DNA from 3 places in the Bacillus sp. D48C genome. Region 1 is predicted to be linked to each of the others. Evidence: riboswitches for the same ligand, from Rfam matches in the RefSeq annotation. Region 1 holds a riboswitch; each other region holds the start of a gene.

Evidence for each region. Region 1 has a riboswitch for magnesium ahead of mgtE (magnesium transporter). Riboswitches for the same ligand answer to the same signal wherever they lie in the genome.
Region 2: another riboswitch for magnesium. It lies ahead of mgtA (magnesium-translocating P-type ATPase); the one in region 1 lies ahead of mgtE (magnesium transporter).
Region 3: another riboswitch for magnesium. It lies ahead of ACLBXA_RS26530 (P-type ATPase); the one in region 1 lies ahead of mgtE (magnesium transporter).

What each region holds. Positions count from the first base shown of each region.
Region 1 covers NZ_JBKFAQ010000010.1:122,218-126,186, forward strand. The annotation lists partial or broken gene ACLBXA_RS21845 (MarR family winged helix-turn-helix transcriptional regulator) at 1-142, shown strand, start outside; gene ACLBXA_RS21850 (FtsW/RodA/SpoVE family cell cycle protein) at 407-1,534, opposite strand; M-box (ykoK) riboswitch at 1,718-1,894, opposite strand; M-box (ykoK) riboswitch at 2,208-2,375, shown strand; gene mgtE (magnesium transporter) at 2,655-3,969, shown strand, end outside.
Region 2 covers NZ_JBKFAQ010000001.1:697,239-701,207, forward strand. The annotation lists gene mgtA (magnesium-translocating P-type ATPase) at 1-2,182, opposite strand, end outside; M-box (ykoK) riboswitch at 2,514-2,681, opposite strand; partial or broken gene ACLBXA_RS03795 (hypothetical protein) at 2,811-3,541, shown strand; gene ACLBXA_RS03800 (DUF3932 family protein) at 3,576-3,827, opposite strand.
Region 3 covers NZ_JBKFAQ010000016.1:80,565-84,533, reverse strand. The annotation lists gene ACLBXA_RS26540 (glutathionylspermidine synthase family protein) at 1-806, shown strand, start outside; gene ACLBXA_RS26535 (DUF350 domain-containing protein) at 799-1,185, shown strand; M-box (ykoK) riboswitch at 1,398-1,563, shown strand; gene ACLBXA_RS26530 (P-type ATPase) at 1,899-2,624, shown strand; gene ACLBXA_RS26525 (5'-3' exonuclease) at 2,757-3,623, shown strand.

The DNA.
Region 1 (3,969 bases):
GGGGCAAGAAATATCACAAAAATCTATTGAAAATTCTACTTCCTATAAAGCAATGTCATTAGCATTAGAACAGCTTGAGGAAACAGAAATTCAAACATTATTGTATATGCATAAAAGCATATTAAATTCTTTACGTTCTTGAAAATTCAAAGCACTCTCTAAATAGAAATAGAAAAAATACGGATTTAAAAAGTTAAGAAAATTTAAATATAAAAGCCTAATTTCTCAGTGTAATAAGGGAGAAATTAGGCTTTTATTATTTTTTTAAAGCACCCTTTAATGGGATAACTAAAATGCTAATTTGATTTGCTAAAGAACTATAACGACATATGCCTTTGCATGTTTTAAAACACCTAGCTAAATAAAAAGGGAAGATAAACTTAAAACTGTTTGCTTACTTTATAAGTTAAATATTTCTAGGATGGGATCTTATTTTATTGAAAATTGAAATGTTAAGTAATATTCCTATTGCTATTAAATTGACCATTAAAGAACTTCCACCAAAACTTACAAATGGAAATGGAGTACCTGTAAGAGGAAATAGTCCCGTAATACCACCTAAATTTACAACAGATTGCATACCAATCATACATCCTATACCAATTGCTATAAAACTGCCGAATGGATCTACACATAATTGTGCAATTTTTAAAGAGCGAAGTACTATAGTCAAAACTCCAGCCAATAGAATAAATACACCAATAAATCCTAGTTCTTCAGAAACTATTGCCATTATAAAATCAGTATGTGGTTCCGGAAGATAACCTGTTTTTTGTATGCTATTTCCAAATCCAAGACCAGTAATTCCTCCAGAGCCAATGGCAATAAAAGAATTTACAAGCTGGTATCCATTTCCTTGTTCATTAAAAAAGGGATTGAAAATCGTAGTAATACGTGTCTTTTGAACTTCTGACAAACTATATTGAATTAAAAAATATAAAACAGGGAACCACAAAATAGAACCGATGGAAGTTCTTTTGATTAGTAGATTTATATTTATTCCTGAGCAAAGAAATATGCTAAAACCTATACCTAATATTAAAATTGCTGATCCTAAATTTGGTTGTTTAAAGATGAGAAAAAAAATTGTAGCTAAAAAAAATAAAAGTTTTCCGCTACCACTCCAGCTATTTTTAGCTTGTTCTTGTCGTAATGCAAAAAAACGGGCTGTTACGAGTATTGTTCCTAATTTAAGAAATTCAGCTGGCTGTATTCCAAAGATCCATGATTGAGCATTATTTACCACTTTTCCTTTCCATAAAACCATAATTAATAAAAAAATCCCCCCAACCATAATAAAGATTGAGACTATTCGTTTTTTCCATATTTCATATGGGAGTATAGCACAAACTACGAACCCTATTGTTCCTAAAAGTAGCTTTGTTAATTGAGAATCAACAAAGTGTCTACTTTTATAACCGTAATGCTGGACAGCTACAATGGAACTCGCACTATACATCATGATAATACCTAAAGTACATGTTATGAATAGAGGGAGGAGCAATAGATAATCGAGTTTTAATATTTTTTTCATTTTAATATCCTCCTAATTTAAAACAAAGCATAATATTACATTTGCTAATGAATAAAATCTTGTTCTCGTCAATTACTAAATAGGATTTTGTTTAGGCAGATTTTATTGCTTACACCCTATTTTCTTACGCAAAAATCCCCCTAGTTACATACTAGGGGGATTTAAAATGGCATGACTAAATAAGGCTTTTCCCCCTAGTAGAGCTTTGGCACTATACAACGTAAAGTAATGACAATTCATCACTTAGCTATCTTAAGAAGAGCCTTAACCCGACAATTCCTGTTCTACCCATTGGCGTCTTTCGACATTTTTGGGCAATAGCCTGTGTTTGTATAGGAGCCTCACCTAACAGGTTCAGCAATATAAATTTTATGTATTTGTTTCGTGTAGCAAGCATAAATATATATTTTTTTCTTGTCAAGTAACCGTATTGCTAAAATTATATGTTTTATAGCGTTATGATCCTTTGAAAAATGTTGTGAGAAAATGTATGTAATAATTCCGTATAAGTACATATTTTAGACTTGTAGCGTATAGTTTGATTAAGTAGTTTAACCATATAAATTTGATAAACAGTAAAGCAGATTTTAATCATAAAAGAAGATTTTTTTAAGAATGGAATTGAAAGTGAGTTGACAAATATTAAATTCTGGTTTAAATTTTGAAGTAATTCAATAATCTTTGTTAGGTGAGGCTCCTGTATAGAGAAACGCTGCTGCCCAAAAATGTCGAGAGACGCCAATGGGTCAACAGGAACGGTCGGATTAAGGCCCTTCTTAATGTAGCTGGTTATAAAAACCTATGCTATACAGTGCTAAAACTCAACGAGGGAGTGGTATACGATTTGATAGAAAGGCACTTCTGTGATTTTGGCAGGGCGGTCTTAATAATCATTTATTTGTATTGTGAAAAAACCTTTACTCCTTTTTGAGTAAAGGTTTTTCTGTTTAATTTTATTTATTTTTATCTTGTCTATATTCGAAAAGGAGGTAATTCTAACTAATGAATTGATTGCAATGTAACTATTATTGCTCTAATAAAAAATCTAAGACAGATAAAATAAAACAAAACCACTCATGAAACTCTAGAGTCTCCCTTAGCAATATGAGGAGGAGTTAACATGAAGAAATTATTAAATGAATTACTTGTAACCCCAAAAAATTTAGATGCAGAGAAGGTTTTACGTCTTCCTTCGTATGATGTTGCGCAAGAAGTAAAACGGTTTTCAATTGAAGATCAAGTCATATTACTAAATACAATACCTGTATTAAAAAGCTCTAAAATTCTTCAATATATGAGTGCAGAAGAAAAATATAATATCTTAATTCACTTATCTGAAAATAAAGCCAAAAAGTTGCTAAATTTACAACCGATTGATGAATTAGTGGATTTACTTCTAGCGGTTCATCCGGAAAAACAGGCTAAATTAATGGCGTATCTAGATAAAATTACAAAACATAACGTGAAAAAATTGATGACTTTCAAACCTGAAACGGCGGGAAGTCTTGTAACAAGTGATTTTGTTGCAGTTAGAGGAAATTGGTCAGTAAAAATGACATTAAAGTACATTAGGGAAAATTCTAAAAATGTAGAATCAATATCTTATAGTTATGTTCTTGATAATCACGGTTATCTTAAGGGAATCGTTTCCATACATGAGTTATTACTAGCACCAGATGAAGAGATATTATCTACTATCATGATTCAAGAGGTAATTTCAGTACAAGCTGAAATTGATCAGCAAGAAGTTGTAAAAAAGCTACTCAATTATAATTTAGCAGCAATACCTGTCACAACAGCAAATAATAAAATGATTGGTATCATAACATTTGATGATGTAATGAATGTTATGGAAGCAGAAGCTACAGAAGATATTCAAAAGTTAGGCGGAAGTGAACCATTAAATCAATCTTACTTTGAAGCTAGCATTTGGAGCATTTTCTTAAAACGTCTACCATGGTTATTACTTCTTTTTGTTGCTGAGGCATATACAGGTACAGTATTAAAGTATTTTGAGGACGAAATTGAAACTGTAGTTGCCCTTGCTTTCTTTGTTCCATTATTAGTAGGTACTGGAGGGAATACAGGAACACAGGTTGTAGCAACAATTACTCGTGCAATTGGTATTGGAGAGATGAAATTTAAAGACATTTTCCGTGTAATGAAAAAGGAACTTGCAATTGGTATGCTTCTTGGACTTGCACTTGCGGTAGCTGGACTCACTCGTGCTTATATGTTAGGTGTTGGAACAGAAGTTGCACAAGTTGTAGCAATCACTTTATTATTTATTGTTATTTGGGCCTCTCTTGTTGCAGCTGTTTTACCTTTAATTCTAAGAAAATTAAAACTGGATCCTGCAGTTGTTTCAGGTCCATTTATTACAACATTTGTTGACGGAACAGGATTAGTAATTTATTTCATGGTTGCAAAGACGT
Region 2 (3,969 bases), on a different contig from region 1:
GCATCGGTAAAAAAGGAATGAAAGCACTTGCTACTAACACGCTAAACACATTACCGAAGTTAGAGCTAGCTGTCATCTTAATATATTTTAAAATATTTCCGAATGTAGTACGTCCTTCTAAAATACCTGCTTCTAATATAGTTAAACTTTTTTCGAGTAGAATAATATCGGAAGCTTCTTTCGCAATATCAGTAGCAGTATTAACAGATATTCCGACATCAGCTTCACGTAATGCTACAGCATCGTTAATGCCGTCTCCCATGTAACCTACAGTGTGTCCATTTCCTTGTAATGCGTGTATAATACGAGATTTTTGCATTGGATTAAGCTTCGCAAATACAGTCGTTTCTTCAGCAAGTTTTGCTAATGCTTTATCTGGTAAAGAATCAATCTCGTAACCGAGGATTGGTTCGCCGATATCTAATCCAACTTCTTTACAAACCTTTCTTGTAACAATTTCGTTATCGCCAGTTAAAATTTTCACTTGTACACCATGTTTTTGTAATGCTTGAATTGCAGCTGCTGCAGATGGTTTCGGTGGATCTAAAAAGCCGATATATCCACTGAGAATCATATCTGTTTCGTCTTTTACTGCGTACTCTTTATTATTTATTCTTCTATCTTTTTTATAAGCCACAGCAATAACCCGCATACCTTCACTATTTAATGTCTCACTTAGTTTTTTGACATTTGAACGTATTTCCTCGGTGAGTGGAACGACTTTTTCATCCACTTCGGTGTAATTACAAATTGATAAAATTTCTTCTACGGCACCTTTACAAACCATTGTATGTTCACCTGAAATATCTTTTACGATGACTGACATACGCCGGCGGGCGAAATCGAATGGAATTTCATCTAGCTTTTGAAAAGCTGATGGATTAAATTTATTGTTTTCCTCTGTATGCTTAATAACAGCTTTATCTATTAAATTTTTCAATCCAGTTTGATAGAAACTATTTAAATAGGCAAATTGTAAGACGCGATTGCATTCATTTCCCTTGGGATCTAAGTGACGAACAAGGACAACTTTATCTTCTGTTAAAGTTCCGGTTTTATCTGTACAAAGAATGTTCATAGCACCTAAGTTTTGAATAGAATTTAGCTGTTTTACAATTACTTTTTGTTTAGACATGTTAACGGCACCTTTAGCTAAATTAGCAGTTACAATCATTGGTAACATTTCAGGTGTAAGACCAACAGCGACGGCAATAGCGAAGAAGAAAGCTTCTTGCCAATCTCCTTTTGTGAATCCATTAATGAGAAGGACAATAGGCGCCATAATAAGCATGAATGTAATTAAGAGCCAGCTTACTTTGTTTACACCTTTATCAAAGCTTGTTTCTACACGCTTTCCAATTACCTTATTTGCTAAAGAGCCGAAATACGTATCGGTACTTGTTGAGATGACAACAGCTTTTGCGCTACCACTTACAATATTTGTTCCCATGAAGCAAAGGTTTTCCATATCGAGTGGATTGTAATTTTTTTTCATGTTTTTCGGTAAGATATGCTTATTTTCTGTATGGTAGCAGTGTTCGTATTTTTCTACAGGAAGTGCTTCCCCTGTCAAAGAAGATTGATTAACAAATAAATCTTTAGCGGATACAACACGCACATCAGCTGGAACGATATCACCAGCTGAAAGGGAAATAATATCGCCAGGTACAAGTTCCTCAATTGGAATTTCTGTTGTGTAATTTCGGTTTAAATTCTTTACATTTTTTGTTTCATGTACAAATCCATTTATTCTAAATACGCTCGCAGTTGTTCGAACCATAGCTTTTAACTTATCGGCAGCTTTTTGAGAACGAAATTCTTGGGAAAACCGAATCGTTGCACTAAGTAGGACCATTACAGATACGACAATCGTTCCTTGCATATCATCTGTGAAAAAGGAGAGTGCTCCAAGAGCTAATAAAACGAAAATAAATGGATTTTTAAATGCCAATAGAAATTGAATGTACCACGGCGCCATTTTATTATGAGCTATTTCGTTCGGACCATATAAAGAAAGTCTACGAGACGCTTCTTGTTTAGATAATCCATCTTGTGTTGTTTCTAAAAGTTTTAACGCAGAGCTTACATCTTGTGTTGCAACCTCCACTAATAATTCGTTATTTGTTTTCATGCTATCTTGCTCATAAGCATGCTTTGTTTCTTGTCTTTGTAAATTAAACATCGGTAGTTCCTCCTCTGTCATGAAGGAGGAAACAATCTGTTACCTAACTATTTGAAATGGTGAGGAACAGTTTCTTTCCTACCTACATGATGAAATATGAATGTAAAACGTATGGGTATCTGGGCCGAATCATCAATTGCCAACTGTTCCTCACCTCCGTACAATTTAGTAGTTTCTGAATATGCTATGTTTGTTTCATAGTAAGGTGCATATAGACGTAAAAAGACCTTTACTCAAAACGAGTAAAGGTCTGAATTCGCAGTTAAAAGAGTCCACAACAAAGACTGTTAGTAGACATAAATAAAAACAGTTTTTGTGTATGACAAAATACATGCACCTCTCCCTCGTTGAGTTTTAGCACTGTATAGCATAGGTACTGAAACCAGCTACGTTAAAAAAGGCCTTCATTCCGACCTTTCCTGTTGACCCATTGGCGTCTCTCGACATTTTTGGGCAGCAGCGTTTCTCTATACAGGAGCCTCACCTAACAGAGACCATATTCAATTACATGTTGAATGTTAGCACTGTAAAATCGTAGTGTCAATATCTTTTTTATCTGTGTTTTTAAAATATTAAACGGATTTATAATAGATATGTGGGATGAAATGCATGATATTGATTATGAATAATATGGAAAATAAATATTTTTATAAAAGGGGAATTTGTAAGGGTACCACAAAATTTTATTATAAATATTGAGAATCAAAAATGGTTGTTTAATGAGCAGGAAGATTTATGTTCACACGGAGAAATATATCCCGCATTAACGGGCAGTAAGACTCCCACCTCAAAATTCGGCTAGAGCAAAGGAGTTAGGTGGGAGAGATCAAACTGCCCGTAAAAGCCCGATTGGTTCAACTAATAATCAGTGGGGACGGTGCCCCCCCACTGATTAAAGTTTCACTTTATTTAAATGTGGATGGAACGATTATTACGCGGACAGGTATGGATGAGGAATGGGGAATAAGTGAATCAGCTTTAGCTTTGTTACGAACTTTAGATAAAGAATATATTTGTGATATTGAAAATGAAGAGGGGGTTATTTTGCACGGATGTGGCACTATGCTAATGTTAGGATGCCCAATTTCAATTCATTGGACTATAAACCATATAGGTAAAAATGTGATTTTAAAGGACTTTGTCAAAGTTATTTCTACTGATCAAAAGGCTATATACTATGAAGGGCTTCATATAGAGTTGAATGAAAATGAATATAGAAAACAAATTGTTTCTTTTGCACTACAAGCAAAAGAATTATTTAATAAATCAAGTGAAAAGATAATTTTAAATGAGCTTGAGCGAAGTATGTATACCGACTTTTGGACGGAATATGATCATTTGTTAAATAAGTATAAATAAAAAAGCACTGTAACCAGTGCTTTTTTATTATAGATTACGAGATTGTAGGGTTTTCAAAAATAACAATCTCTGAACTGTTTGTAGTTGAAACGCGTTGGGCGTAATATGTTAAAGCTGAAGAAATATATGCTGGTAACGTATCATTTGTATGTGATGTTGTATATTCATGGATTAATTCCTTTAAAGTTGTCCATTCTAATTGTGCTGGGTGATCAGACACGAAAGAACTTACCCAGCGATCAAATGAAGATGAAAAATCAGTTTGTAAACGAAATACTTCTTTCATAATAAAACGCTCCCTTAAAATGTAGTATAATTATTTTACCACAAAACACGAACGATTGGTAAATTTTTTAAGTATAACGTTCGTGTTATATAGTTGTCTAGATGATTGGTTATGTAAATTCGATTTGCCATTTGAAATAACA
Region 3 (3,969 bases), on a different contig from region 1:
TACTATCTTCTGGTGTTACGAAAGCTGTAATGGAAGCGACAAAGGGATTAGACAATCCAAATGTTGTTTTTACAGCACATCATGAACATATTGAGGATTGGAATACGACTATGTATTTAAGTCAGTTATGCCATGTTGAAAATAAAGTAGTGCCAATGTCAGAACTTAGAATTACGAAAGGTGCTCTAGTTGATAAAGATGGGGCGAAGATTGATGTTTTATATCGTCAAACATATCCGATAGAAGATTTAATTGAGGATCAAGATCCTGAAACAGGAGATTTGGTAGGTGTGGAACTGCTGCAACTTGTAAAAGCCGGAAAGCTTTTTATAATAAATCCTTTGTCAGCATTTTTACTTCAGCCAAAATCAATTCAGTGTCTTATTTGGGGGTTAGCAGAAGAAGAAGTCTTTTATACAAACGAGGAACAACAGTGGATTAAAGAATATATGTTACCTACATATTTAGAACCAGATTTATTTTTAGGAAAAGGTTCTTTCGTTCAAAAACCTTCATTTGGTAGAGAAGGAGATACAATTACGATTCGCGATAAGGATGAAAATATTATGCTTCAAAATGCACATCAAACGTATAAAACTTCACTGCCGATATTTCAAAAGTATATAGAACTTCCAGTCGTATCCTTGGAAACAGAAAAAGGGATGGAGAAACTGTCGTATGTGTTTGGTTCTTTTTTAATTGCTGGAAAAGCAAGTAGTATCGGTATTCGCGCGGGAGAAAAGATTACAGGAAATGAATCGTACTATTTACCGGTAGGTATAAAAAGGAGGGGGAAAAATGATTAATTTTTTATCATATTTAGCAGTAACACTCGGACTTTTATGTATTGGTCTGTTCTTGATGGAAGTGACAACGAAAGTTAAGGAATTTAAGTTAATGGCTCAAGGGAATAAGGCGGTAAGCTATGTGCTTGGAGGACGATTACTTGGGTTAGCTATTGTTTTATATTCGACAGCAGCTAATTCAATTTCACTTCTTGATATGATTTCGTGGGGAGCAGTTGGGATTTTGGCTCAAATTATCGTTTTTTATTTAGCTGAGTGGCTTACACCACGCTTTAATATAAACAAAAGTCTTGAAGAAGATAATCAAGCAGTCGGTCTTTTTCTTATGTTTTTATCGCTTTCAATTGGGATTGTAATTGCTGGCTGTATAACTTATTAAAAACTTTACGTTTAAACGTAAAGTTTTTTATTTTATTCCGCTATTTGCCGGGCAGCCCGATTGGTGAGGGCTAATAATCAGTGGGGGATGAACAAAACCCCACTGATTAAAGTTTCACTTTATATATGTTAGTTTGCCATACCTTTTGAAAAAATTGTAGGCTACGGTTGACATCTATTTTAAATAAGAGTAACATTTTCAATGTAATGAAAATAAGTCTCTGTTAGGTGAGGCTCCTGTATAGAGAAATGCTACTGCCCAAAAATGTCGAGAGACGCCAATGGGTCAACAGGAATGATCGAATTAAGGTTTTTCTTAACGTAGCTGGTAATGTACCTATGCTATACAGTGCTAAAACTCGGTGAGGGAGAGGTCCGTAGATTTCTAATTATATTAGAAATCGTTTATTTGTGTATGTAATGGCCACTACTCTCTTAAGGGTAGGGGTCTTTTTTGTTACCAAGCTATGAGTAATTTCATAGTATAAACTATAAAATTAAACGAGGAGGTGAGGAGCATGTCAAATTCTGACTCGGTTCCGTTACCCATATACTTCAAATCAAAAATATATGATGTAGGCAGGAAACGATTTGTTCCTCCCTCTATATTTATCACAATGTAGCGTTTATAAAGCGCTAGACACTTTCACAGTAAAGTGGATAAATTGAGAAACAAAGCGTTTCTTCCTATGTTGTAAAGGAGGAGACGATAATATGTTATATGCAAACAAAACTGTGGGTAACACGTCATATAAACTAAGTAAAAAATCAATAAAAGAACAAACAATGCTTCAAAAAAATAAAGATTTATTAATTGAAATTGCAACAAGAGATGTAAAATCTGTATTTGCATATTTTAAAACAACAAGAGACGGACTATCAATGAAAGAGGCACAAAAACGTATTCAAGTATATGGCCGAAATGAACTAACTTCAAAAAGAGCACTTCTTGCAGAAGTAATGATGAAGCTTGGTGGCATGATCCCAGGTTTTTCAAAACAACGTGTGTGTGATGAATTACAACGTGAAACGATTACTGTATCTAGAGTAGAATGTTCTAGTAGTACAGGGCTAAATAGTGAACTGAAAATGATGGAGATACCAGTGCAAGAACTTGTACCTGGAGATATGATTTTTCTTTCGGCTGGAGATGCTGTGCCAGCTGATGTACGTATTATTTATGCAGATGATTTATTAGTAAATGAGTCTGTGTTAACGGGAAACGAAGCGAGTATAGAGAAGTTTGAAAGCTGCTATCACCTTGAACGTAAACGATTTATTCCATTAAAACGGATGAAAGATTATAATCCACTTGAGCTTGAAAATGTATGTTTTAAAGGTTCGCATATTGTTAGTGGAAATGCAAAGGCTGTCGTTGTTTCTACTGGAAAAAATACGTATTCAGGCATATTGCATACTTGTTGTAGTAGGATGTCTTAATGTGTGAATGGTGCTAAATATACAAAAACCATGTATAATAGACAAAGTTGAGCAAAAACGTAGAATGGTAATCTATTTATATAACCTTACGTGATAACGTGAGGTTATTATTTTTTTAATAGGAGAGGAATTATGAAAAAAGTATTATTAGTTGATGGTATGGCACTATTATTTCGTGCTTTTTACGCAACAAGTGTCTACGGACAATTTATGAAACGACAAGATGGAACCCCTACGAACGGGATTCATGGTTATATGAAACACTTGTTAACAGCTACGCAAGCGATCGAACCAACACATATCGTTACATGCTGGGATATGGGAAGTACGACATTTAGAACAGAATCGTTCTCGAATTATAAAGCAAATCGTGCAGCGCCACCAGAAGAATTAATTCCTCAATTTGATTTAGTGCAAGAAATGACTGCGAAATTATCCATTCCAGTTATCGGTATGAAAGGCTACGAAGCCGATGATTGTATCGGTACGCTTGCAAAACAATATTGCAATGAAGCTGAAGTTTATATTTTAACTGGTGATACAGATTTACTTCAACTTGTTGATAAGAACGTTACAGTTATGCTTCTGCGTAAAGGAATTGGAAATTACGAATATTACACACCGGAGAAAATCATGGAAGAAAAAGGTGTAGAGCCGTGGCAAATCGTCCATGCAAAAGCTTTCATGGGAGATACAAGTGATAATTATCCAGGTGTAAAAGGTATCGGTGAAAAAACAGCGTATAAGCTTATTCAAGAGCACGGAACAGTATCCGCTGTACTAGAAAATGTAGAATTATTAACGAAAGCGCAGCGTACGAAGATTGAAAGTGATTTAGAGAACTTAAATATTTCGTTGCAATTAGCACAAATTCACTGTGAAGTTCCAATTTCATGTGCACTAGAAGAGGGACTACACACAATGGATGAAGAAAAACTTAAATTTGTTTGTGAAGAAATGAATTGGGGAAGACCTGAAATATTAATAAATATGCTATAAATAGTTTAGAAAGAGGGATGTTGCATAAGTCGAACTTTGACTTATGCAACACCTTCTTTTTGTTTTTATAAACAGTATTATAGTAAATAAAATTATGTCGAAATCAATTTTAAATATATAAATGTTTCGACAAGATATAATGATAAAAGTTGATGGAAATAGTAATTTTTATAATGAAGTGAATTAATTTCAACATAGTTTTAGAGAGTCTTTTTTTCGTGTTCACAAAGTTGTCAGAAAATAAACGGAATTTTCATATGAAGTTCAAATAGAATTCACAACAATCAATTATTATAAGGACACACAGATAATTCTTTATCTTTTATATAAACCATCCCCCAAGGAG